One region of the Nonomuraea sp. NPDC001699 genome, then DNA from elsewhere that is predicted to be linked to it. Evidence: riboswitches for the same ligand, from Rfam matches in the RefSeq annotation. Region 1 holds a riboswitch; each other region holds the start of a gene.

What was found. A riboswitch is a leader RNA that binds a small molecule or an ion and turns the genes downstream of it on or off. The one in region 1 is predicted to bind cyclic di-AMP.
Region 2: another riboswitch for cyclic di-AMP. It lies ahead of ACWCSU_RS32305 (C40 family peptidase); the one in region 1 lies ahead of ACWCSU_RS31335 (hypothetical protein).
Region 3: another riboswitch for cyclic di-AMP. It lies ahead of ACWCSU_RS21705 (coiled-coil domain-containing protein); the one in region 1 lies ahead of ACWCSU_RS31335 (hypothetical protein).

The regions. Positions count from the first base shown of each region.
Region 1 covers NZ_JBSFGF010000012.1:39,777-44,357, forward strand. Annotated here, with positions in the region: gene ACWCSU_RS31315 (hypothetical protein) at 1-739, shown strand, start outside; gene ACWCSU_RS31320 (roadblock/LC7 domain-containing protein) at 772-1,143, shown strand; gene ACWCSU_RS31325 (hypothetical protein) at 1,169-1,540, shown strand; gene ACWCSU_RS31330 (alpha/beta fold hydrolase) at 1,550-2,431, opposite strand; gene ACWCSU_RS31335 (hypothetical protein) at 2,486-3,199, opposite strand; cyclic di-AMP (ydaO/yuaA leader) riboswitch at 3,376-3,510, opposite strand; gene ACWCSU_RS31340 (DUF5302 domain-containing protein) at 3,676-3,876, opposite strand; gene ACWCSU_RS31345 (MDR family MFS transporter) at 3,924-4,581, opposite strand, start outside.
Region 2 covers NZ_JBSFGF010000012.1:230,376-234,956, reverse strand. Annotated here, with positions in the region: gene ACWCSU_RS32310 (NAD(P)-dependent alcohol dehydrogenase) at 1-801, shown strand, start outside; gene ACWCSU_RS32305 (C40 family peptidase) at 785-1,339, opposite strand; cyclic di-AMP (ydaO/yuaA leader) riboswitch at 1,370-1,523, opposite strand; gene ACWCSU_RS32300 (3-isopropylmalate dehydrogenase) at 1,623-2,669, shown strand; gene ACWCSU_RS32295 (branched-chain amino acid aminotransferase) at 2,859-3,956, shown strand; gene ACWCSU_RS32290 (O-methyltransferase) at 4,020-4,581, opposite strand, start outside.
Region 3 covers NZ_JBSFGF010000006.1:514,794-519,374, forward strand. Annotated here, with positions in the region: gene ACWCSU_RS21690 (zinc-binding dehydrogenase) at 1-372, shown strand, start outside; gene ACWCSU_RS21695 (MarR family winged helix-turn-helix transcriptional regulator) at 383-883, opposite strand; gene pip (prolyl aminopeptidase) at 902-1,834, shown strand; gene ACWCSU_RS21705 (coiled-coil domain-containing protein) at 1,892-2,845, opposite strand; cyclic di-AMP (ydaO/yuaA leader) riboswitch at 2,851-2,989, opposite strand; gene galT (galactose-1-phosphate uridylyltransferase) at 3,058-4,128, opposite strand; gene ACWCSU_RS21715 (DeoR/GlpR family DNA-binding transcription regulator) at 4,125-4,581, opposite strand, start outside.

The sequences.
Region 1 (4,581 bases):
AGGGCGCGTGACGTACATGGAGTGCGCCCAGGCGCCGGGCGTCGAGCGGCTGTTCGCGGCCCGTGGGCGGATGTCGGAGTCGGCCCTGCGCGCCCTCCAGGCCGACGGCGGCCGCACCCGGCTGCTCCAGGAGGGCCCGGTCACCCTGGCCGAGCTCCAGTACGCGGTGCTCGGCGTGGTCCAGGACGCCGCCTTCTTCCTGCTGCCGGTGACCGGCGTGCGGCCGAAGTTCCGGCCCGGGGAGGAGCACTGGCTGGGCGGGCAGTGGTTCTTCGACGTCCCGGAGCTGGTGCGCGAATCCGCCCGCCGCCGCGAGCAGCTCGCCGGCATCTGGCCCTCCGCCGACGTGGACACCCAGCCCGTACGGCCGATCCCGCGCCTTCCCGGGCACGGGGTGACGCTCAGCCAGGTGCAGTGGGAGGTCGTCGTACGGGCCGACCAGAAGGCCACCCCGCTGGAGCTGGCCCGGCAGCTCGGCCGGTCGGGATACTCGGTGCTGCTGGCCGTCAGGAAGCTGGCCGCCGCCGGCCTGCTCGTCCCGCCGGACCCGGTACGGCCCGCGCAGCCCCGGCGCCACCCCGACGACGGGGAGGCGCTGCCCAAGCGGGTGCCGAGCCCGGTGGCCGTCCCCGCCGGCGACGGGCGGACGGGGACGGCCGCCGGGCCGGTGCCGACGGGCGACCCGACCGATCTGACGCTGCTGCGGCGGCTGAAGAAGGCGCTGGAGGAGATGCCGTGAGGTTCCCCTCACGACGCAGGAGGAGGCCACCCGTGGAGCTACGGCAAGAGGTCCTGGCGGAGATGGAACTCCTGCGCGGACGCACCCCTGACGTCACCGGCAGCGTCGCCTGCACCGTGGACGGCCTGCGGATCGCCGGCGACCTCGACGGCGACACCGGCGAACAGGTGGCGGCGCTGTCGGCGGCGCTGCTCGCGATGAGCAGCCGGATGCTGACCATGGCGGGCCGCGGGACGTTCGAGGAGACCCTCGTGTCCGGCACCGCCGGGTTCGTGGCCCTCTACGCCGCGGGCCCCACGATCGTCCTCACGGTCCTGGCGGGACCCGGCGCCAACGTCGGGCTCCTACGGCTGGAGGGCAGGAAGACGGCGGCCTCCGTGGCCGCCGTGGCACGCAAGCACTGACCATCCCACCGAAGCGGAGGAAAGCATGGCAGGCATGGACGTCTCCCTCAAGGAGATGATGAGCATCGACGGCACGATCGGAGCGGCGATCGTCGACCACGGCAGCGGCATGGCGCTCGGCACGCTCGGCGGCTCGAAGGAGCTGGACCTCCAGGTCGCGGCGGCGGGCAACACCGAGGTCATCAAGGCCAAACTGCGCACGATGGACTCGCTGGGCCTCAAGGACGGCATCGAGGACATCCTCATCACGCTGACCGCGCAGTACCACATCATCCGCCCGCTCACCGGCCGCAGCGGCAAGGGCCTGTTCCTCTACCTCGCCCTCGACCGTAACCGGGCCAACCTGGCCCTGGCCCGGCACATGCTCAAGGTCATCGAGGAGAAGCTGGAGCTCTGACCGGCCCGCTCACGGCTCCGTGGCGACCTCCGGGCGTACGGCGGCCGCGGAGCCGGTGTGGGCGCTGATCTCGGCGATGATCTCGGGCCAGAGGGGGCGGGGCAGGTCGTGGCCCATGCCGGGGTAGGTGACCAGGCGGGCGCCCGGGATGGCGGCGGCGGTGGCCCGGCCGCCGGCGATCGGCACGAGCTGGTCGTCCTCGCCGTGGATGACCAGCGCGGGCGCCCTCAGCCCGCCCAGTGCCGCCGTACGGTCGCCGGAGGCCATGATGGCGGCCAGCTGGCGGGCCGTGCCGGCCGGGTCGTGGCAGCGGTCGAAGGCCAGCCCGGCCAGCCTGCCGACGCGTTCGCGGTCCAGCTCGTAGCCGGGCGACCCGATGACGGACCAGGTCGCCAGGGCGCCGGCGACGACCGACTCGCGATCGGTCGCGGGCTTGGCGAACAGCACCGCGGCGGCCGCCTCGGTCGGCGGGGCCGCCTGGGGGCTGGGCGTGGACATGATCGAGGTCAGGCTCAGCACGCGCGCGGGATGCCGGATGGCCAGCGCCTGGGCGACCATCCCGCCCATCGAGGCGCCGACGACGTGCGCGGCGGGCAGGCCCAGGACGTCCATGAGCCCGGCGCTGTCGTCGGCCAGGTCGTCCAGCACGTACGGCGAGGGCGCTCCCCATGGGGGAACGCCCTCGTCGTGGAGGTGCGTGGACAGGCCCGCGTCGCGGTTGTCGAACCTGACGACGTGGTGCCCCCGCTCGGCCAGGAGTTCGCAGAACTCGTCGTCCCAGTGGATGAGCTGGGCGCCGAGTCCCATGATGAGCAGCAGGGGCCTGCCCGCGGGTGAGCCGAAGCTCTCGTAGGCGATCTCGATGCCGTTGGCGGCTGCGCGCTGGATCACAGCGACCAGAATGTCATTCTGGTCGTCCGGCGTAAAGGCCGGAATGTCCGTGGGTCAGTCGTTGAGGAGCTTGCGCAGGCGCTCGCCGCCGAGCACCACGCCGCCACCGGCCAGGACCAGCACGCCGGCCATGACGGTGCCGCCCATCGCGACGGTCTTCCCGACGTTGCCCTGACCGCCGGCGGAGGTTGCCGCGTCGTCGGCGGGCGCCTCGGCCAGGACCTTGGGGGGCTCGGCCGGGTTGGCGTCGTACCTGCTCCAGGCGCCACTGGAGAAGGCCACGGGGTAGTTCTTCTTGCCCTTGCCGTCGCCCCACTTGGTGATGACGTAGTCGATCTTGATGTGGCCCTGGCCGCCGTTGCCGTCCACGCCGAGGGTGTCGGAGTTGAAGGTGCCGCCGGTCAGCTCGGCGAAGGTCTTGGCGTCGAGGTCGAGCATGACGCCGCGGTTGGAGGGCTCGCCGGGACCGCGGTCGCCCACGAAGAACGGCATCTTCTTGCCGTTGTAGGTCACGTAACCCTCGGTCATGAGGGGCCAGCTGGGACTGGCGGCCAGGCCCTTCTGCATGGGCTTGCCGCTGGCGGGAAGACCGGTGTCGCCGGCGCGGCCGGAGGAGTCGTCCCAGAAGTACGAAGCCTTGGTGGATCCCTTGAGCAGGATCTTCTGGTCGTCGCCGGTGTCGGCGTGGGCGCCGGTGGCGGAGATCGTCAGCGCGCCCATGGCGGACACGGACAACAGGGCGAGAGAGCGCAGGCCAAATCGAGACATGAAGCAGTGAAGTCCTTCGCGAGGGGACAGGGGGAACGCGCGTGACTACGGTGCGTAACCGGGCAGAGCGCCGAAAGGGTGGTTACGCGGCGCGTGGGGGAAAGTCGGGGAAGAGACCGCTCAGCAGGCGGTCGTCACTACACTGTCCGGGGGTACGACGAGGTGGTACATGCGTGAAGTCCTCTCCATCTCGCCTACCGGGTTAGCTGACGGGTTCGGGCGTGGAGATGCCCTACCGGCACAGGGCCGGATTCACCCCAATGAGATGGGTCCCCGGTTCCCGACAAGTCGGGATTCGGCGCCAGCTGTCGCCCCTCTCCTGGTAGGGACTACGCCACCAGCTGGTAATTGGTTAAGACGGTACCCAGAGATTCGGACAAATACAAACGAATCGTCATGAACCGGGTAAAGATCTACCTGTCGAGGTAAAGAGAAAGGGGGCACGGCATGCCGTACCCCCAGCTAAATTCGACCTTTCAGCCGCCGCTCTTGCGCCTGAAGGATCTTTTACTCGAGGCCGGGCCGTGCGCCCCGTGGATCTTCGACGGGTCCACGCCCCTGCCACCCGCGGCCGAGTCGGCCTGCTGCCCGCGCTTGCGTTCCAACGCCTCCCGGAACTTGCGCTTCATCTCGTCCTCGGGAGTCTCGCTGACTTCCGGCTCCGGTGTTTCCGCCATGAGGACCTCCTGGTATTGGGGACATCCACAGCTTCGCATGACGCCGCTTACGACGCGAAACCGGCCTCCACTCTGCTCTCCGGCGACGGCGTCTGCTCCAGCCGCCTGCCGGGCATCATGACCAGCGCGACCAGGGCGATCACCGCGCCCGCCACGCCCAGCGACGGGATCACCACGGCCGCCGCCGAGGCGTGCGCGGCCGCGAGCCCGTGCACGGGCGCGTCCGTGGTGATGACCGACGTGTACGCGGTGCCGGCCAGCGCCAGCGCCACCGAGCCGCCGATCTGCCGGAAGAAGGTGAGGTTGGCCGAGGCGGTGCCGATGTACTGCGGCGCGACGGCCTGCTGCACGGCCACGGTCAACCCCGACAACATCGGCCCCATGCCGAGCCCGATGAGCACCATCCACCCGGCCAGCAGCAGGCCGTCGGTGCGCAGGGTCAGGTTCAGGCAGAGCAGGCTGCCGGCCACCAGCAGGAACGGCGCCCCCACCAGCCACGGCTTGTACGTGCGCGTCCTGGACATCAGCGTCCCCATGAGCGCGCTGCCCGCCACCATGGCCAGCGTCATCGGGTAGATCCTCAGCCCGGACTCGGTGGCGCTGACGTTCAGCGCCTGCTGGAAGTAGCGCGGCAGGAACACCACACCGGCGTACATGCAGAAGGCCGTGAAGAACGAGGTCGCGTTGACCAGCGTGTACGTGCGG
Region 2 (4,581 bases), 190 kb from region 1:
CGGCCCAGCATCGCCGTCCTCGGGGCCGACGTGGCGGGGGAGGTCGAGGCGGCGGGCAAGGACGTCACGCTGTTCCGCCCCGGCGACGAGGTGTACGCGATGTCCCTGCGGGGCGGCTTCGGCGAGTACGTCTGCCTGCGGCAGGACGAGGTGGCCCCCAAGCCGCGGGGGCTGTCGTTCGAGCAGGCGGCGGCGGTGCCGATGGCGGCCAACACCGCGCTGATCGCGCTGCGCGACGAGGGACGCGTGCAGCCGGGCCAGAAGGTGCTGGTCAACGGCGCGTCCGGCGGTGTGGGCACGTTCGCCGTGCAGCTCGCCAGGTCGATGGGGGCCCACGTCACCGGCGTGTGCGGCGGGCGCAACGCGGACCTGGTCCGCTCGCTCGGCGCGGACGACGTCGTCGACCACACCAAGGAGGACTTCGCGGCCTCGGGCCGGCGCTTCGACCTCCTCATCGACGTGGCGGGCGGCCGCCGGCTGTCGGACTGCCGTCGCGTGCTGACCAGGAAGGGCACGTACGTGCTGGTCGGCGGGCCGGCCGGCCGCTGGGTGCAGCCGGCCGGCCACATGTTCGCCGCGCTGGCGTCGGCGTCCTTCGTCCCGCAGCGGATCGTCAGGGCGGACGTGGTCCGCTGCGGGAGCAACAGGGCGAACCTGCTGACGCTGACCGGGCTGATCGAGCAGGGGGAGGTCACCCCGGTCATCGACAGGACCTTCCCGTTCGGCGAGATCCCGGCGGCCGTCCGCTACCAGGAGGAGGGACACTCGCCGGGGAAGGTCGTCGTCACAGGGTCGCGGTGAGCATGGCGGGGGCCGGTGCCTTGCGGAGCTGGGCGTAGTCGGCCCAGCGCTTGACGCCCTTGGGGTCGGGGCGTACCGCGCCGACGAAGGCCTGCCTGCGCCACTGCGACAGGCGTTCCTCCTTCACCACGTCGCCGGTGTGGGGGGAGTGGACCATGTAGCCGGGCTTGGAGATCATGCCGACGTGGCCGAGGCCGCTGAAGAACACCAGGTCGCCTGGTTTGAGGTCCTTCCAGGCGATTTTCTTGGAGAAGGCGCCGTACTGATCCGCGGCGACTCTGGGGAGCTCGATGCCGGCGTCCTCGTAGGCCCGGAGCATGAGGCCCGAGCAGTCGTAGCCCCGCTCGCTGGCGCCGCCCCACACGTACGGGGTGCCGCGCTTGTCCATGGCGTATTCGAGGGCGACCTTCCAGGCCGGTTTCGGCACGTGCCGTTCCTGGACCTGTTTCACCTGGGGGCCGGTGAGGGTGATGGCGGGGGTGGGGTCGGCGGGAGCGACGGGAGCGGCGGGCGCGAGACCCGCTCCGCCCGCCGCCACCGCCAGGAGAATGGCGATGCTAGACAGGGGACTGTCCTTCCACGTGGCCGGCCGGGTTAGCTGACGGGCTCGGGCCTGGAAGTAGCCCTACGGCGGTGCTTGAGAGCGGTGCCGATTCGCCCCGGGGGGAAAGATGGGTCCCCGGCTCCACGCAGCGGCTGCGTGGATTAGGCTCGTCGGACTCTAACGAAACGGTCAAAAGGTCGCAATCCCCCCAAAACGGATTGTCCGGAGATTGAGATGATGTGTTCGTCAGCCGAGACGAGCCGGTAAGGTACCGCCCATGGAGTCGCGTAACATCCGCCTGGCCGTCATCCCCGGGGATGGCATCGGTGCCGAGGTCGTAGCCGAAGGGCTCAAGGCCCTGGAGGCCGTGGGCACGAAGATCGAGCCCACCCACTACGACCTGGGCGCAGCCCGCTACCACCGCACGGGCGAGACGCTGCCCGACGCGGTGCTCGAAGAGCTGCGCGGCTACGACGCGATCCTGCTCGGCGCCGTGGGCGACCCCAGCGTGCCGCCGGGCATCCTGGAGCGCGACCTGCTGCTCAAGCTCAGGTTCGAGTTCGACCACTACGTCAACCTGCGCCCGGTCAAGCTGTTCCCCGGCGTCGAGACCGCGCTGGCCGGCGCCACCGCCGAGCACATCGACATGGTCGTCGTCCGCGAGGGCACCGAGGGCCTCTACGCCGGCACCGGCGGCGTCATGCGGCGCGGCACGCCGCACGAGATCGCCACCCAGGAGTCGCTGAACACCGCCCACGGCGTCGAGCGCGTCGTGCGTTACGCCTTCCAGAAGGCGCAGTCGCGGCCCCGCAAGAAGCTCACGCTCGTCCACAAGACGAACGTGCTCACCTTCGCCGGCGACCTGTGGCAGCGCACGGTCAACCGCGTGGCCGAGGAGTTCCCCGACGTCACCACCGACTACAGCCACATCGACGCGGCCTCGATGTTCTTCGTCACCCAGCCCGAGCGCTTCGACGTGATCGTCACCGACAACCTGTTCGGCGACATCATCACCGACCTCGGCGCCGCGATCGCCGGCGGCATCGGCCTGGCGGCCAGCGGCAACATCAACCCCGAGCGCACCTCGCCGAGCATGTTCGAGCCGGTGCACGGCAGCGCGCCCGACATCGCCGGTCAGGGCAAGGCCGACCCGACCGCCACCATCCTGTCCGTGGGCATGCTCCTCGACCACCTCGGCCTGCACGCCGAGGCCGCCAAGGTCGAGCAGGCCGTGGCCGCCGACATCGCCGAGCGCGTCACCGGCCGCGCCGGCCGTTCGACCAGCGAGATCGGCGACGACATCTCCGCGCGAGTATCCGGCTAGGACCGTCTAGCCCCGTACGCGCCTGGCGGTCCCGACGAGGACTGCCAGGCGCTTTTTGGCGTTCAGAGGGTTGAACCCATCCCAACTGCCTCTTGCCATCCCAAATGGCAAGACAATAGGAAGTACGAATACTGCTCGTGGGCAGTAGCTTTCAGGATCGTAGATTCGCAGAGAGTAAGGACCGTCGTCATGACCATCGCTCAGAAGCTCAGCTTCGACGTGCAGCATTCCGACCACGCTCGCACCGCGGCCGAGCGGGAGCAGGTACTGGCGAACCCCGGGTTCGGGCAGGTCTTCACCGACCACATGATCACGATCGACTACACCGAGGGCCAGGGGTGGCACGACGCCGCGCTCCTGCCGTACGGGCCGCTCCTGCTCGACCCCGCGACCTCGGTCTTCCACTACGCGCAGGAGCTCTTCGAGGGACTGAAGGCGTACCGGCAGATCTCCGGCTCGATCGTGGCCTTCCGTCCGTACGCGAACGCCGCCCGCTTCAACCGCTCGGCCGAGCGCATGGCCATGCCGGAGCTGCCGGAGGAGGCGTTCGTGGAGTCGCTGGAGCTCCTGGTCTCGGCCGACAAGGAGTGGGTGCCGACCACCGAGGGCCACAGCCTCTACCTGCGTCCGTTCATGTTCGCCACGCAGGCCGGGCTCGGCGTCAACTACCCGTCGAAGACCTACAAGTACATGGTCATCGCCTCGCCGGCGGCCTCGTACTTCGCCGGTGGCATCAAGCCCGTCTCGGTGTGGCTGTCGACCGAGTACACGCGCGCCGCGCCCGGCGGCACCGGCTTCGCCAAGTGCGGCGGCAACTACGCCGCCGCCTTCGTCGCCCAGCGCCAGGCCGTCGAGAACGGCTGCGACCAGGTCGTCTGGCTCGACGCCCACAAGCACGAGTACGTCGAGGAGATGGGCGGGATGAACCTGTTCTTCGTCTTCGGCAACAAGCTCGTCACCCCGGCGCTCACCGGCACCCTGCTGCCCGGCATCACCCGCGAGTCGATCCTGGAGCTAGCCGACGAGCTCGGCCTGGAGACCGAGGAGCGGCTGATCTCGGTGGACGAGTGGGAGTCCGCCTGCGCCGCCGGCGAGCTGACCGAGGTGTTCGCGTGCGGCACCGCCGCCGTGGTGACCCCCGTGGGTTCGGTCAGGGGCGCCGACCGCTCCTGGACCATCGCCGACGGCACCCCGGGCCCGGTGACCATGCGGGTGCGCGAGGAGCTCGTCGGCATCCAGTACGGCGCCCGCCCCGACACCCGCGGCTGGATCCACAAGATCGCCTAGGGCGTGCCCGGGAGGCCGGCGTTCAGCCGCCGGCCACCGCCGGGATCCCGTGGTCAAGGGGGGCTAGTGGTTCTTCCTGATCATCGTGATCCCGTCGGCGATCGGCAGCACGACCACGCTCACCCGCGGGTCCTCGATCACCAGGTCGTTGAACTCGCGGATCTGCACCGTCGTCGGCTCCGCGTGCGCCGGGTCGGCCACGTGCCCGCTGCGCAGCGTGTTGTCGGCCAGCAGCAGGCCGCCCGGCCGCAGCCGCTCGACCAGCAGCTCGTAGTAGCCGGGGTAGTTGCCCTTGTCGGCGTCGAGGAAGGCCAGGTCGACGGGCTCGTCGAAGGCGGCCAGCGTCTCCAGGGCGGGCCCGAGCGTCAGCGAGACGCGGTCGGTCACGCCCGCCTTCTCCCAGTAGCGCCGGGCGATCGAGGTCCACTCCTCGCTCACGTCGAAGCAGTGCAGCCGCCCGCCGGACAGCCCTCGCGCGATGCAGATCGAGGAGTAGCCGGTGAACGTGCCCACCTCGACCGCCACGGCCGGGGCCGCGAGCTGGGTGAGCATGGTCAGGAACCGGCCCTGGTCGGCGGAGATCTGCATGCCGGCGCGGTCGCCCGTCGCCTCGGCCGTCTCCCGT
Region 3 (4,581 bases), on a different contig from region 1:
CCCGCGGAGAGCGGCGGACGGCTCGACGGCGTCCTGGACCTGCTCGGCGGCGCCCCGCTGGTCGAGGCGTTCGACCAGCTCACCGAGGGCGGCACGCTGGTCGCCGTCGGCCACTCCACCGGCGAGGGGGAGAGCTTCCCGTTCGGAGCCCTGTTCGGCGGAGCCGACCGCCACGACCGTTCGCTCGTGACGTTCCACCTGCTCTACTGCCAGGGCCTGCGCCGCGACCTGACCTGGCTGGCCGGACAGGTCGCGGGCGGCACGCTGAGCCCTGAGATCACCTGGCGCGGCGGCTGGGACGACGCCACCGAGGCCGTGACCGCCCTCCTCGAACGCCGCGTGCACGGCAAGGCGGTGCTCGACCTGGCGTGAGAGAGCAGGGTCAGTCCCTGCCCCCGGGACCGCGCCGATCGCCGTACGCGGCCAGCGGCGCGGTCGCGAGAAGGCGGTCGCGGAAGGGGTGGGCGTCGAGGGCCTGGAGGGCGGAGGCGAGGACGTCGGCCAGCGGGACGGGGAGCTCGGCGTCCAGGGTGGCGATGGCGAGGGCGGTGGCCTGCCATTCGGCCTCGATGAGAGGGAGCGCGTCGCGGCATCGTCCGGTGAGGTGCACGATGCGCTGGCGGGCGTCGTCGGGGCCGGGGCGGAGGTCGAGGTAGCCGGCGCGGCGCATCTGGGTGACGGTCTGGCTGGCGGCGGAGTGGGTGACGCCGATGGCGGCGGCCAGGTCGCGGATGGTCATGGGGCCGGTCTCGACCAGGGCGCGGACGACGGGGGAGTAGCGGGGGCGGTAGTCGGGGAGCCCGAGGTCGGCGTACAGCCGGGCGATCGCGCCGTCGGTGCGCTCGTGGAAGGTGCGCATCAGGGTGCCGAGACTCTGGGTCATGTAGATATATTAGCGCTTATGTATTCCTCGATTGAGCCCTACGAGCAGGGCATGTTGGACGTGGGTGACGGCAACCTCGTCTACTGGGAGGTCAGCGGGAATCCGCATGGCAAGCCGGCGGTGATCGTGCACGGCGGGCCGGGCGGGGGCGCGTCCCCGGGGTGGCGGCGGTACCACGATCCCGAGGCGTACCGGATCGTCGTCTTTCATCAGCGTGGTTGCGGGAAGAGCACGCCTGATGCCGGGGAGCCGGAAACCGATCTGTCGGTCAACACCACGGCGCACCTCGTCGCCGACATGGAGCGGCTGCGGGAGCATCTCGGCATCGAGCGGTGGCAGCTCGTGGGGGCGTCCTGGGGGGCGACGCTGTCGCTGGCCTACGCCGAGCGGTATCCGGAGCGGGTGAGCGAGGTGATCCTGTTCGCGGTCACCGCCGGGCGGCCCTGGGAGATCGAGTGGATCACCCGGGACGTCGGGCGGATCTTCCCCCGGGAGTGGGAGCGGTTCCGCGACTTCCTGCCGGAGGAGGACCGGGGCGGGAACCTGGCGGCGGGCTACGCGAAGGCGCTGGCCGACCCCGAGCGGCGGGAGCGGGCGGCGATCGAGTGGTGTGCGTGGGAGGACACGCATGTGAGCCTCGACCCGGAGTTCCAGCCGAGCCGGAGATATCAGGACCCGGTGTTCCGGATGACGTTCGCCCGGCTGGTGACGCACTACTGGGGGAACGGGTGTTTTCTCGGGGAGAGCGATCTCGTTCGCGGGGTTACGCGGCTGGCGGGGGTGCCCGGGGTGCTCATCCACGGGAAGTACGACGTCAGCGGGCCCTTGGTGACGGCCTGGGAGCTGCACAAGGCGTGGCCCGGGAGCGAGCTGCACGTGGTGGGGGAGGGACACGGCGGGCTGGAGATGATCGACCTGCTGACCGCCGCGACGGACAGGTTCCGGGGCTGAACCACCGACAGCCCGGGCCGGCAAGGCTGTCAGGTGGTCACGCGAACAGGACGTCGGCTAGTTCATCGAGATGTGCACGTGGTCGTAGTGGTTCTCGGTGATGCTGCCGCGGTCGGACATCGCGCGCCAGCCCGAGCCCTGGTTGATGCGCTGCTTCCAGATCACGTACTTGACGCCGAGCTTGGCCTTGTTCTGCAGCGCCCAGGCGGCCAGGCGGTCGCCCAGGGCGTTGTTGACGGCGCTCGGCATGGTGCCGCCCGTACTCATCATGAAGTCGCAGGCCCGGCCGAGCGGGTGCTCGCCGCTGGAGCCGGACCGGAAGCAGCCCACCTCGTACGGCAGCGAGAAGCTCTTCTGCACCTGCGCGCGCATCAGCCGGGTGCGCGGCGTGATGTTGTCCGAGCCGGACGGCAGCTCGGGCGCCCAGCTGCCGTCGGACTTCTTGCCCGGCCCGAACGGCACGAGGTCCTGGAGCTTCTTCTTGATGTCGTCGATGACGTCCTGGGCGTCGTCGCGCTGCTCGGCCACCTCCGCCGTGCCCGCCTTGAGCTCGGCCGCGAGCGCGGTGGCGGCAGCGGCGGCCTTCTTCTGGTCGTCGCGGGCCTTGGCCACGCTGTTGACGACGGCCTGCTGCTCGGCGGTGAGCTGTTCGAGCATGGCCACGTTGTTGCCGTCCGGGGTCAGCATGAAGCCGGGCAGGGAGGCGTCGCGGTTCTGGTAGCGCATCCGGGCGATCTCGGCGACCCGCTGCTCGGCCGTGGCCACCGCCTGCTCGGCGGCGGTGAGCCGCTGCTGTGCCGCCGTGGCGGCCTGCTGGGCCTTGGCCAGCTCGACCCGCTTGAGGTTGTACGTCTCGATGAGCTTGTCCACCTTGCTGTTGAGCTGCTTGAGCTGGGCCCGCAGCTCGGCCTCGGACGGCTTGGGCGCGGCCGAGGCGGCGGCCGGATGGATGAGCAGCGCGGTGGCGGTGATGAGGCCGATGGCAAGACTCGCGGGGGTCGAAGCCGCCACGTGGGTGTTCCTCTCCCTCTGCCGGCCGGGTTAGCTGACGGGTTCGGGCACGGGAGCAGTCCCTACCACTTGCGCGGATTCACCCCGGATGCGATGGGTCCCCGGCTCCCGGGCAACACGCCCGGGATTAGGCGTACAACGACCGTTCTGGCCGATGTCTAACGGGATATTAGTGGTAGATCACGAGTCATGCGACTTTAAGGAGAAATCAATTAGTGATCAATTCGTGATCGCAACATGCGTGCAGCCTCCTCCGGCAGCACGTCGTTGACGAAGGCGCCCATGGCCGACTCCGAGCCCGCCAGGTACTTCAGCTTGCCGGGCGCCCGCCTGATGCTGAACAGCTCCAGGTGCAGGTAGGCCAGCTCGCGGCCGTACCGCACCGGCGCCTGGTGCCAGGCCGAGATGTACGGCATCGCCACCCCGAACAGCGCGTCCAGCGCCCGCAGCACCGAGGTGTACAGCGGCGCGAACGCGGCCCGCTCCTCCTCCGACAGCGCCGCCAGGTCGGGCACCTGCCGGTGCGGATACACGTGCACCTCGAACGGCCAGCGCGCGGCGGCCGGGACGAACGCCGTCCACAGCTTGTTGGAGGCGACCACCCGCGTGCCGGCGGCCCGTTCGGCGGCCAGCACGTCGGCGAACAGATTGCCGCCCGTGTACCGCGAGGCCGCTCCGAGCTGGAGCTTGGTGCGCGGGGTCACGTAGGGGTAGGCGTAGATCTGCCCGTGCGGGTGCGGGAGCGTGATGCCGATCTCCTCGCCCCTGTTCTCGAAGCAGAACACCTGCTCGACGCCCTCCATGCCGGACAGCTCGGCCGTGCGGTCGGCCCACGCCTCCATGACCAGCCTGACCTGGGCGTTGGAGAGCTTGGAGAAGGAGGAGGTGTGGTCGGAGGTGAAGCACACCACCTCACACCGCCCGACCCCCGGACGCACCTCACTCAACCCGCCGACATCCCCATAAGTCCCAAAATTTCCGGAGAAAGAGGGGAAGCGGTTCTCGAACACCACCACGTCATAGTCATGGGCCGGGATCTCCGACGCCCGCGTCCCGGACGACGGGCACAACGGGCACTCGTCGGCCGGCGGCAGGAACGTGCGCGTCTGCCGGTGACCGGCGATCGCGATCCACTCCTCGGTCAGCGGGTCGTAGCGCAGCTCGGAGGCCACCGGCCGCGGGTCGAGCGGACGCCGGTCGATCGCGCTCCGGTCGGCGTCGTCGCGCCGGTCGAAGTAGATCAGCTCTCGGCCGTCTGCCAGGTGGGTGATGGTGCGCTTCAAGGCGTGCCCTCCGCGATGATCAGTTCTCCGGCCCGTTCGGCCAGCTCGGTGCGTGCTTCCTCGGGCAGCCCCGCGTCGCTGATGACCACGTCGGCCTCGGTCAGCTCGGCGATCGTGCTGATGCCGACCGTGTTCCACTTGGTGTGGTCGGCGGGGACCACCAGCCGGTGCGCCGCGGCCACCAGCTCCCTGTCGGTCTCGGACTCCAGGAGGTTGGGCGTGGTGAACCCGGCGCGCAGGCTCATGCCGTGCACCCCGAGGAAGAGCGTGTCCACGTGCAGCCGGCGGATCGCCGCCACCGCCACGGGGCCGACGAGCGCGTCGGAGGGTGTGCGCACGCCGCCGGTCAGCACGACCGTGCGGTCGGCGCGCGGGTTGCGGTGGAAGACCTCGGCGACGGGGATCGAGTTGGTGATCACGGTCAGCTCGGGCACGGCGACCAGATGGTGGGCC